DNA from 3 places in the Frankia umida genome. Region 3 is predicted to be linked to each of the others. Evidence: predicted binding sites of a transcription regulator. Region 3 holds the regulator's gene; each other region holds the start of a gene.
What was found. The regulator LexA, encoded in region 3, represses DNA repair genes until DNA is damaged. The targets are predictions, from matches to a motif close to CGAACNNNNGTTCG.

Region 1 (3,273 bases), on a different contig from region 3:
ATCACCGACCCGAGATCATCCGCCCCCATGTGCAGGGTGAGCTGCCCGACCTCCTTGCCGGTGGTCAGCCACGAACCCTGCAGGTGGGCGATGTTGTCGAAGAACAGCCGCGCGACGGCGACCAGCCGCAGGTACTCCAGTGTCGTGGCCTGGGTCCGCCCGCCCAGGTGGTTGTTCTCCGGCTGGTACGTCCACGGGATGAACGAACGGAACCCCCCGGTGCGATCCTGCACCTCACGGATCATCCGCAGGTGCTCGATCCGCTCGGCGTTCGTCTCCCCCGTACCCATCATGAACGTCACCGTCGACTCGACGCCGAGCCTGTGCGCCGTCTCCATCACCGACAGCCACACGTGCCCCGGCTCCTTCAGCGGTGCGATCGCCCGCCGAGGACGCTCGGTGAGAATCTCCGCCCCCGCGCCGGCGAAACTGTCCAGCCCCGCGTCCCGCAGCCGGACGATGGCCTGCTCCACCGTGATGCCCGAGGTCCGGGAGATGTGCATGACCTCGCTGGCACCCAACGAGTGCAGCGTGAGCTGCGGATACGCAGCCTTGATCGCCGAGAACGTCTGCTCGTACCACTCGATGCCGAACTCGGGATGGTGCCCGCCCTGCAGCATGATCTGGGTCGCGCCCAGCTCGACTGCCTCACCACACTTGGTGACGAGATCGTCGACGTCGCGGACCCAGCCCTCCTCGTGCTTCGGCGCGCGGAAGAACGCGCAGAACCGGCAGGCCGTCACGCAGACGTTCGTGTAGTTGATGTTCCGGTCAATGATGTACGTCGCGATCCCATCGGGATACCGCCGTCGCCGTACCGTGTCCGCCGCGCCACCCAGCGCATGCAGGGGTGCGCGTGTGTAGATCAGCAGCGCCTCCTCGGGTGAGATGCGCCCACCCTCGGCCGCCCGCTCCAGGATTTCGCGGATCTCGCGGGCCTCACCCCCCGCGCCGCCGTCGCCCCGACCCACCGGAATCTCGCCGTCGACATCCACAACACTCACTCCAGGATCGTACGACCTGCCCTCCCACCAACGGGCCGAGTCGCCCCGCCAGCTACCTCACCCACCACACGACCCAGCACCGCCCAGCCCCGCCCGGCGCTGCCCAGCACCGCCGGTGGTTCCGCGGAACCACCACCACCGCCACCTGCCCGTCCCAGCCCACCAGCACGAGAGTCAGTGCCATGTTGGCGCGCCGACACCGGTCCCGATCCGACCGCCGGACTGTTCCGCGGAACCGCGGACGCCCACCAGGGCCGGGACCGGCGCCGCCAAGGCCTCGAGGCGGTTCCGCGGAACCAGGGTCGAACTGTTCGATCTGACGTTCGAAAATCTTCGCTCACATGGTCGAAAAATCCCGCGCCGCGTGAGACACTGGATCTGTCAGCAACCACCCGATCCTCACCCCTGAACCGGTGATGACCATGACGGACAGCCCCAGCCCTGCGCTCGATCCCGAGCAGGCCCCTCTTGATGACGTCGCCCAAGCCCTACGTCGCTGGTCCGTGCGCCTCGCTAAGGCCAGCCACATCTGGTTGACCGCCATCGCCGCCTTCGACCGTCGTGAGGGCTGGAACGACCTCGGTGTCCGGTCCTGCGCCCACTGGCTCGCCCTCCATTGCGGCCTGGATCTACGCACTGCTCGCGAGCACCTCGCCACGGCCCATGCCCTGTCCCGGCTTCCGTCCTTGAGGGCCGCATCCGCCGCCGGTCTGCTGTCCTACTCCAAGCTGCGCGCGGTCACCCGCGTTGCCACTCCCGACAGCGAGGCCGACTGGCTGGACCGCGCCCTCAGGAACACCGCCAGCCGCCTCGAGCGTCTCGTCTCCCGCCGCAGCCAGCAGGCCGCCGACCCCGCGAAGCTGCGCGCTGCCCGCGCCCTCTCCTTCAGCCACAGCCCCGACGGCACCATCCGCCTGACTGCCACGCTCGCCCCCGACGACGCCGCCATCCTCATCGCCGCCATCGACGCCGCTCACGCGAGCCTCGAGGCGAACAGCGGCTCCGAGCCCGTCGGCCCGCCCGCCGACGGCGACTTCGCCCAGGCCCCACGCGGACGCGCCCAGGATGCCGATGCCCTCATCGCGCTCGCCGAGGCGTTTCTTCACCACAACGCCCCGGCCCTCCAGGACTCCCCGCACGCCCTCACCGTCCATCTCACTGCCCCCGACGTCGGCGACGAGCCCGCGCAGGAAGAGTCCCGTCCGCCGAGCTCCGATGACGAGCAGGAGAGGCAGGAGAGGGGGGTCGACGAAGACGAAGACGAGAACGAGGGCGAGGTGGAGGAGCCGGTCCGCCCGCCCAGCCTCTTTCCCCCGGGCATCGCCGCTGTCCTGGGTTGGGGCATCGGGCTACCGCCCGCCATGGTCAGCCGCCTCGCCTGCGACAGCATGATCCGCGCCCTGGTCAGCGACCCCCAGCGCAATCCCCTGCATCTCGGTCGCCGCCGCCGCCATCCCACACGCCGTGTGCGTGACGCCGTCTACGCCCGAGATCAGGGAATCTGTCAGTTCCCGGGCTGTGACCACACTCGGTGGCTCCAGATACATCACTGCCACGAGTGGCACGCGGACAGGGGCGAAACGAACGTCGAGCTGCTCCTGCTCATCTGCGGCGCTCACCACCGCGCCATCCACGACCAGAGCCTCACGGCTCATCGGGATCACGACGGAACGGTCACTGTCCGCGCCCCCGATGGACAATGTCTGCGGAGCAGCCCCCGGAACGTGCCGAGCCCCAGCGTCGTCAATCTCGACGATCCGGTTCTCTGCGATGAAGACGGCCATGGGCTCACCGTCTGAACAGGCGAAAGGCGGGCACACGCGATGTGGCGCATGCCCGCCTCGCCGATGGAGAGAGACCGGCTGTAGATCAGTGGCCGGGGTTCGAGCCCGGGCCGTCTCGTCCGGTGCCGGGGGCGACATCCGTCTCGTAGCCGCTGGTCGGCATAGCGGGCGGATTCGGGCTGGGGCTGGGGCTGCCGTGGGAGTGGGCGCGGTTGGTGACCTTCGCCTGCATGTCCTTGATCTTCTGCCGGTTCTCGGGCTTGGTCGCTGCGGCCTTGGCCTTGTCCACCATCTCTCGGGTCTTCGGGCTGTGCAGAAGTTCGTTGATCTTCGTTGTAATGCTCGCCATGGTGTCGGTGTACCTGCCCGACGGCAGGTTTACGCCTGTCGGGGGTGGGCCTCGAAGTCAGCGGCACTAACCGGACGAGGAACCGGTGAAGGGGTCCTTCGCCTGGTTCCACCAGCTGTCCAGGTGATCGTTGACG
Region 2 (3,273 bases), on a different contig from region 3:
TCGGCACCTTCGGCTCCTTCATCGGGTACTCCACCGCCTTTCCCGCCCTGCTGAAGAACCCCGGGCTCTTCGACCGGGCGGACGTCGCCCTCAGCTACGGGTTCCTGGGCGCACTGGTCGGCTCGCTGGCCCGCCCGCTGGGTGGGCGCCTCGGGGACCGTTTCGGCGGTGCCAAGGTCACCGTGGCCGCGTTCGGTGCCATGACGATCGGCGGCCTGGGCGCGATCGCCTCCATCGGAGCGAAGGGGAAGATCCTCGAGCGGCCCAGTTTCGGGCTGTTCTTCGCCTCCTTCATGCTCCTGTTCCTGGCCAGCGGCATCGGAAACGGTTCGACCTACCGGATGATTCCCGCCATCTTCGCGCGTCGCGGCCTCGCCGCCGGCGGCTCCGCCGAGACCATGCGCCGCTCTCGCAAGGAGGCCGCCGGCGCGCTCGGCATCTGTTCTGCTGTCGGCGCATTCGGTGGATTCCTGGTCCCGATCATCTATGCCGAGTCGAACAAGGCCTACCACACCATTGCTCCTGCACTGTGGGTGTATGTCGGCCTTTTCTTCGTCATGGCCCTCGTCACCTGGTTGTGCTATCTGCGCGGCGGCGGTCCGGAATTCATCCCCGCCCCGCGGTCGGCCGCCGACGATATGCCCGCACACGATTCTTCTGGGGGTGAGATGGCCACGCGGGAGGCATCCGTGGATTCCGGTCGGGCCGCCGCATTGGCGGGGGAGCGCGAGCGGATGTCGGTACCTCTGGGGGGTCGTGACACCGGGGCCGGTGTGCGGGGATAGTCGGATTCCCGCGCTGGTCGATGCTTCTTCCGGTTTCCACCAGGGTGCCGCTATGTGGCCTTTCTGGTGGCGGTAAGGCCACGGTGGAGCTCGCCTCGTTCTCCTGTCGGGTCCTGTCGTCGACCTTGCCGGGAACCCCGGTCGGGTCGCGGTCGGGCCGCGGTCACGGCCGCGACGCCCTCTGGCGGGTCGGGTGCTGCCAGGTGTGCCTCCGACTGGTGCCGTGCCGACATCCGGAATGAGCAGTATCTGATCATGGTGCGGAGGGTGGTCATCCGGCTGGTCGGATCGGGGGAGGCATCCTTGGCATCGCGACCCTGACTGGCCCGAGTGAGGGATGCGGTATGCGTGGCATCGAGTTACCTGGCCCCGGCGGGGGGTGCTGGGTCCGCTGGACTACACTGGAAATAGTTCGAACTGAGGTTCGATTTTCTGTCGCTGGGCAGGTTATGGTTCTGGCATGCCATTTCAGTCGGAGGAGCTGGCCGGCCCTGAGCCGCCGGGCGGGTCCGGTAGTGCTGCTGGGAATCTGGGCAGCAGGGATCCTGCCAACGCCCTGCCGAATATCCCCGTGGTTGTCGTCACGGGAGAGAAAAACGCCTCTTCTCGTACTGTAAACCAGCTGGAGGATATCGCCGGAGGTATGCGCACGCTGTTGTCCGTTGAGCCCTCGTGCTGGTCGCGCGACGATGTCGAGAACGTTCTTCTGGGTATGTACGAGCTGCTTTCCCAGCTGAGTGTGGTCCGTAGCCGGGCGATTCGCAGGGCCGGTGAGCTCGGGTTCTCCGCTCAGCGGGGCGCCCCTGATCTGGTCGGGTGGATGCGTGAGCAGATGCAGGTCGCTCCGGGGGACGCGAGGCGTCTGATCGCCGTCGCTCAGGCCGTGGTCGGCGGGCCATGCCAGGCCACCGGGGTGGCGCTGGCCCAGGGAAGAATCAGTCCCGAGCAGGCCGACGTGATTCTGCGGGCGGTGCGGGGATTCCCCGGGCAGGCCAGTGACGAGCAGCGACGTGCGATGCAGGCCGCGCTGCTCGCCGACGCGATCCGGATGGATCGTCATCAGCTGACCAGGTCGGCGGCTCAGCTGACCGAGAAGCTGCTCGCCGCCGACCGCCCAGCGGACGAGGAGAAGCGCCACGACACCGGCGCGGCCGGCAGTGGCATGGCTGGCAGCGGTGACAAGCCCGATGCGACGTGCGGGGGCGGGGAGGACGGCCCAGTCGACGCGGGCGATGCTCCGCCGGTGGGTGACGGCTGTTCGCCGGAGTCAGAGAGCAGCGGTCCGGGCCAGGGCAGCGGTCCGGGCCAGAGCGGCGGCAGTGCCCCGCGGCCGGATCCGCAGGCGGTACGTCAGCTGACGTTCTTCGACACGCCGCAGGGCACCACGCTGGTGCGCGGCGAGCTGGACGCCGAAGGCGCGGCGCTGCTGCGGACGGCGCTCGATGGTCTGTCCGCTCCCCGCCCGGGCGAGGATGGCGCACGTGATCCGCGCACTCCCGCCCGCCGTCGTGCCGATGCGCTGGTGGAGCTGGTCAGCCGGGCTCTTTCCGGGAATCGGGTGCCGAAGTCAGGAGGTACGCGGCCCCATCTCACGGTCACGATCGCCTGGTCGACCCTGATCTCGGGCGGTCTGGGTTCGGCGACGACGAGCTGGGGAATGCCGCTGCCCCTCGAGGTGATCCGCCGGATCTCCTGCGACGCGGCGGTCGGCCGTATCATTCTCGACCCGAACGGCGTGCCGCTGGATGCCGGGAGGAGCGTGCGGACGGTTCCCCCGCACATGCGTCGAGATCTTGTCTCCTGAGACGGCGGGTGTGCATTCCCGAGTTGTGACAGGCCGCCTTCGTGGACCGAGGCCCATCACATCGTCCACTGGCTCGACAATGGTGCGACGAAGGTCGACAACCTGGTACTGCTGTGCTCCTTTCATCATCATCGAGTGCATCGGGAAAAATGGCATGTTGTTGTCGAGGGTGATCGAAGGCCGTCGTTTGTGTCGCCGGCAGATATCGATCCGTCTCGCCGTCGGCGTCGGAATCTCCACGGTCAGCCGCCCGATCTCCTGGGCGGGTGGAGACTGTGATGGCGGGCTCTCGAGATGATCAGATTGGTGATGTCATGTCCTGGTCAGGTGAAGATGCTCCGTCGGGTGCGCACCGTGGGGCGGCATCGTCGTTAGTAACGCCAGTCGGCGGTGTCGACGGCGGCGCGTTCGGGATCGAAGGCGAGGCGGTAGCCGCGTTTGGCCACGGTCTGGATGATGCGCGGGTCGCCGAGAGCCGCCCGCAGCCGTCCGATGGCGACCTCGACGGCATGCTCGTCGCCGCCACCCGGGGGCAGCAGGTCGCGACGGGTCACCACGTGCCCCGGCCGGGCGGCGAGGCGGCGCAGCAGAGCCATCGCGGTACGGCTCAGCGGCACGATCCGGCCGTCGGCCACGGCGGCCTGGCCGCGGATGTCGAGCCAGCCCTCGGCGACGGGCAGCAGC
Region 3 (3,273 bases):
GGTAAGCCACCTCGTCGAGCTCCCGCAGCGGGCCGAGAATCGCCCGGCCGATCGCCTCGGCGGGAACCTCCGCGGAGCCCGCGGAGCGCACCGCGTCCTCCACGCGCTGCGCGAGCAGGGCGAGATCGTCATCGCGCACCGGTCGGCCCTGGCAGGCCTTGCGCACGCCGGCGACCACCTTCGCCCGGCTGAACGGCTCAGCCACCCCGCTGCGCTTGACCACCCGCAGCGAGGCCTCCTCCATCGTCGTGAACCGACGCCCGCACGACAGGCAGGAACGCCGCCGGCGGATCGCCGAGCCTTCTTCGGCCTCCCGACTGTCGACGACGCGACTGTCCGGATGCCGGCAGAACGGGCACCGCACGCGTTGACGCCTCCTCAGCCCGGACCGGCACGACCACCCTCGACGCCACCCTCGACGCACCAGATGTTGTGCCCAACCCTAGCGCACCACACCATGACTGGGGCAACAACCCCCCGCAGTGCCACGCTGGGACACCCGTGCGCGGATGGTCCGCAACCGTCCGCGAGCACCGCCGCGCCGGCCGGGACCGTGGGATACCGGCAGGTCACCGCGACAACCGGCCGGCCGCCAGGCCGAGGACTCAGGGTGTTCGACCCGTCGGGGGTACCCGGCCGCCACGCCCCACCACGACTGACACAGCCCGCTCCAGCCGGCGTTCGCGACCGCGCCGACCTCATTCCAGCAGCAGGAACTCACCGGGCACGAGATCGGGCGAGGACAGGTGGTTGACCCGCATCAGCCGGTCGACCACGACCCCGGTGTCGGCATCGGGATCGAGCGCGACGGCGATCTCCCGGAGGGTCTCCCCCGCCACGACCAGATGCCCGCGCCGCGGCTCATCCGCCCGCACCAGCGACGCACGCGGCACCATCACCATGAGCGCGGCCGCGACACACAACGCGATGACCGCGACGACGACCACCCGACCCCGCCGGGTCAGCCGCAGCGGCGGCTCGGCGCCACCCCCGACCCGGGAACCCGCCACGACCCCGGATGCCGCCACGGCTCCGGAAGCCCCCACCGTGCCCCGGAACCCCATGGACGGATGGCACGCCCACCCGCCGGCGCCACCGCGCCGCTGGGCCCGCACCACCGCCAGATCGACGACCCGTGTCGCGTGGTCCACACTCACGACAACCTCCCGGAGCGAGCGGACAGGAGCCGGTTACGAACTCCCGTTCGATCGAACTACTGGTCGATTGTGACACGGACCCGCGGGGAGAGGAAGAGACACGCTCGAACAGACGTTTGAGATTCCGCGACCGTCCGGTTACCGTCAAGACGATCAGGTGTGGACCGGACGATCCCCCCCGGTCGCGGACACTGCACGCCGTGGCGAGGCTGGGCACCCCAGGTGACCGGCGATCGCGTGGAATCACGGTCCGCGATCCGGGGTTGCCATCCGGCCACTACGCGGTATGCGACGAGGAGAGCGGTAAGCGATGACCACCCAAAGCAGGGGAACGCGCCGAGGCGGTGCCCGCGGCAACGTGCGGCCCTTCCCGGACAACCCCGCGGACGCGCCCGGACTGACCCCCCGGCAGCGCAAGGTGCTCGAGGTCATCCGGGCGGCCGTGGAGCGGCGCGGATACCCGCCCAGTGTGCGGGAGATCGGCGAGGCCGTCGGGCTCACCAGTACCAGCAGCGTGGCGCACCAGCTGAAGATGCTGGAGGAGAAGGGCTACATCCGGCGCGACCCGAACCGGCCGCGGGCGATGGAGGTGCTCGGCGCCGACCGCCCGCGCCGCGCCGGTGGCGGTGGGAGCGCCGCGACGGTGGTGCCGGCGTTCCCCGGCGAGGCGCCGGCCGCCCCCGGTGCCGCCAGCGATCCGCAGGCGACGTACGTGCCCGTGCTCGGGCGGATCGCCGCAGGTGGGCCGATCCTGGCCGAGCAGGCCATCGAGGACGTCTTCCCGCTGCCGCGGGAGATCGTCGGCGAGGGCACGCTGTTCCTGCTGCGGGTCGTCGGCGAGTCGATGGTGGGCGCGGCGATCTGCGACGGCGACTGGGTGGTCGTGCGCCAGCAGCCGGTGGCGGACAACGGCGAGATCGTCGCCGCCATGATCGATGGCGAGGCCACGGTCAAGCGCCTGCGGGTGCGCGACGGCAAGGTGTGGCTGCACCCGGAGAACCCGAGCTTCAGTGACATCCCGGGTGAAGGCGCGTCCATCCTCGGCCGGATCGTCGCGGTGCTGCGCCGGGTCTGACGGGCGATGGCCGGCCGCCTGGGGGCGGCCGGCCAGTTCGGGTGGAGGTCAAAGCCGGGGTGCCCGGCCCCCGCTCAGGCGCGGAACATGTCGAGATCCGCGGCGAGCGCCGGTGAGACCCGAGCCGTCAGGCGCGTGCCGTCACCGGTGTGTTCCTGACTCAGAACCTCGCCGATGGCGTGAATCCGCGAGACGAGGTCACCCCGCGTGTACGGGAGCAGGACCGTGAGTTCCACGTCCGGATGTGGCACCCGCAGGCTCAGGGCCTCGACGAGCGCGTTGAGGCCGTCTCCGGTGCGCGCGGAGATGAACACCGCGTCCGGGGCGAGCTGGCGCAGTTCGGCCAGCACCGTCGGTTCGGCCGCGTCGACCTTGTTGACGACGATCAGCTCGGGTACGCCGCCCGCGTCGATGTCGTTGAGGACCTCCCGCACCGCCGAGATCTGCCCGGCCGGATCCGCGGCGGAGCCGTCGACCACGTGCAGGATGAGATCGGCATCGGCGACCTCCTCCAGAGTGGAGCGGAACGCCTCGACGATCTGGTGCGGCAGGTGACGGACGAACCCGACCGTGTCGGTCAGGGTGAACGCCCGCCCGTCGGGCAGGGTCGCCCGGCGCACGGTGGGGTCAAGGGTGGCGAACAGCGCGTCCTCCACCAGCACTCCGGCACCGGTGAGCCGGTTGAGCAGCGAGGACTTGCCGGCGTTGGTGTAGCCGGCGATCGCCACCGACGGCGCCTCGCCGCGGCGCCGCGACGAACGCTTGGTCTCCCGCACGGTCGACATCTCGGCCAGGTCACGACGTAGCCGGGCCATCCGCGCCCGCAGCCGACGCCGGTCCGTCTCGATCTTGGTTTCACCGGGGCCGCGGGTACCGATCGGTGCCCGACCACCGCCGCTGGCGGCGGCCCGGGACATGGATTCACCCCAGCCACGCAGCCTCGGCAGCATGTACTGCAGCTGGGCGAGTTCGACCTGCGCCTTGCCCTCTCGGGACGTGGCGTGCTGGGCGAAGATGTCGAGGATCAGCGCCGTACGGTCG

Region 1: a site for LexA is predicted at 1,317-1,330, ahead of MXD59_RS03165 (DUF222 domain-containing protein). Genes of this name have one in related genera too.
Region 2: a site for LexA is predicted at 1,199-1,212, ahead of MXD59_RS21025 (DUF222 domain-containing protein). Genes of this name have one in related genera too.

The regions. Positions count from the first base shown of each region.
Region 1 covers NZ_JALKFT010000002.1:223,364-226,636, reverse strand. The annotation lists gene mqnC (cyclic dehypoxanthinyl futalosine synthase) at 1-1,004, opposite strand, end outside; gene MXD59_RS03165 (DUF222 domain-containing protein) at 1,427-2,803, shown strand; gene MXD59_RS03160 (hypothetical protein) at 2,874-3,137, opposite strand; gene MXD59_RS03155 (serine/threonine-protein kinase) at 3,204-3,273, opposite strand, start outside.
Region 2 covers NZ_JALKFT010000029.1:8,808-12,080, reverse strand. The annotation lists gene MXD59_RS21030 (MFS transporter) at 1-785, shown strand, start outside; gene MXD59_RS21025 (DUF222 domain-containing protein) at 1,429-2,589, shown strand; partial or broken gene MXD59_RS21020 (HNH endonuclease signature motif containing protein) at 2,623-2,868, shown strand; gene MXD59_RS21015 (uroporphyrinogen-III synthase) at 2,961-3,273, opposite strand, start outside.
Region 3 covers NZ_JALKFT010000008.1:172,175-175,447, reverse strand. The annotation lists gene nrdR (transcriptional regulator NrdR) at 1-364, opposite strand, end outside; gene MXD59_RS10780 (LysM peptidoglycan-binding domain-containing protein) at 699-1,157, opposite strand; gene lexA (transcriptional repressor LexA) at 1,468-2,232, shown strand; gene hflX (GTPase HflX) at 2,307-3,273, opposite strand, start outside.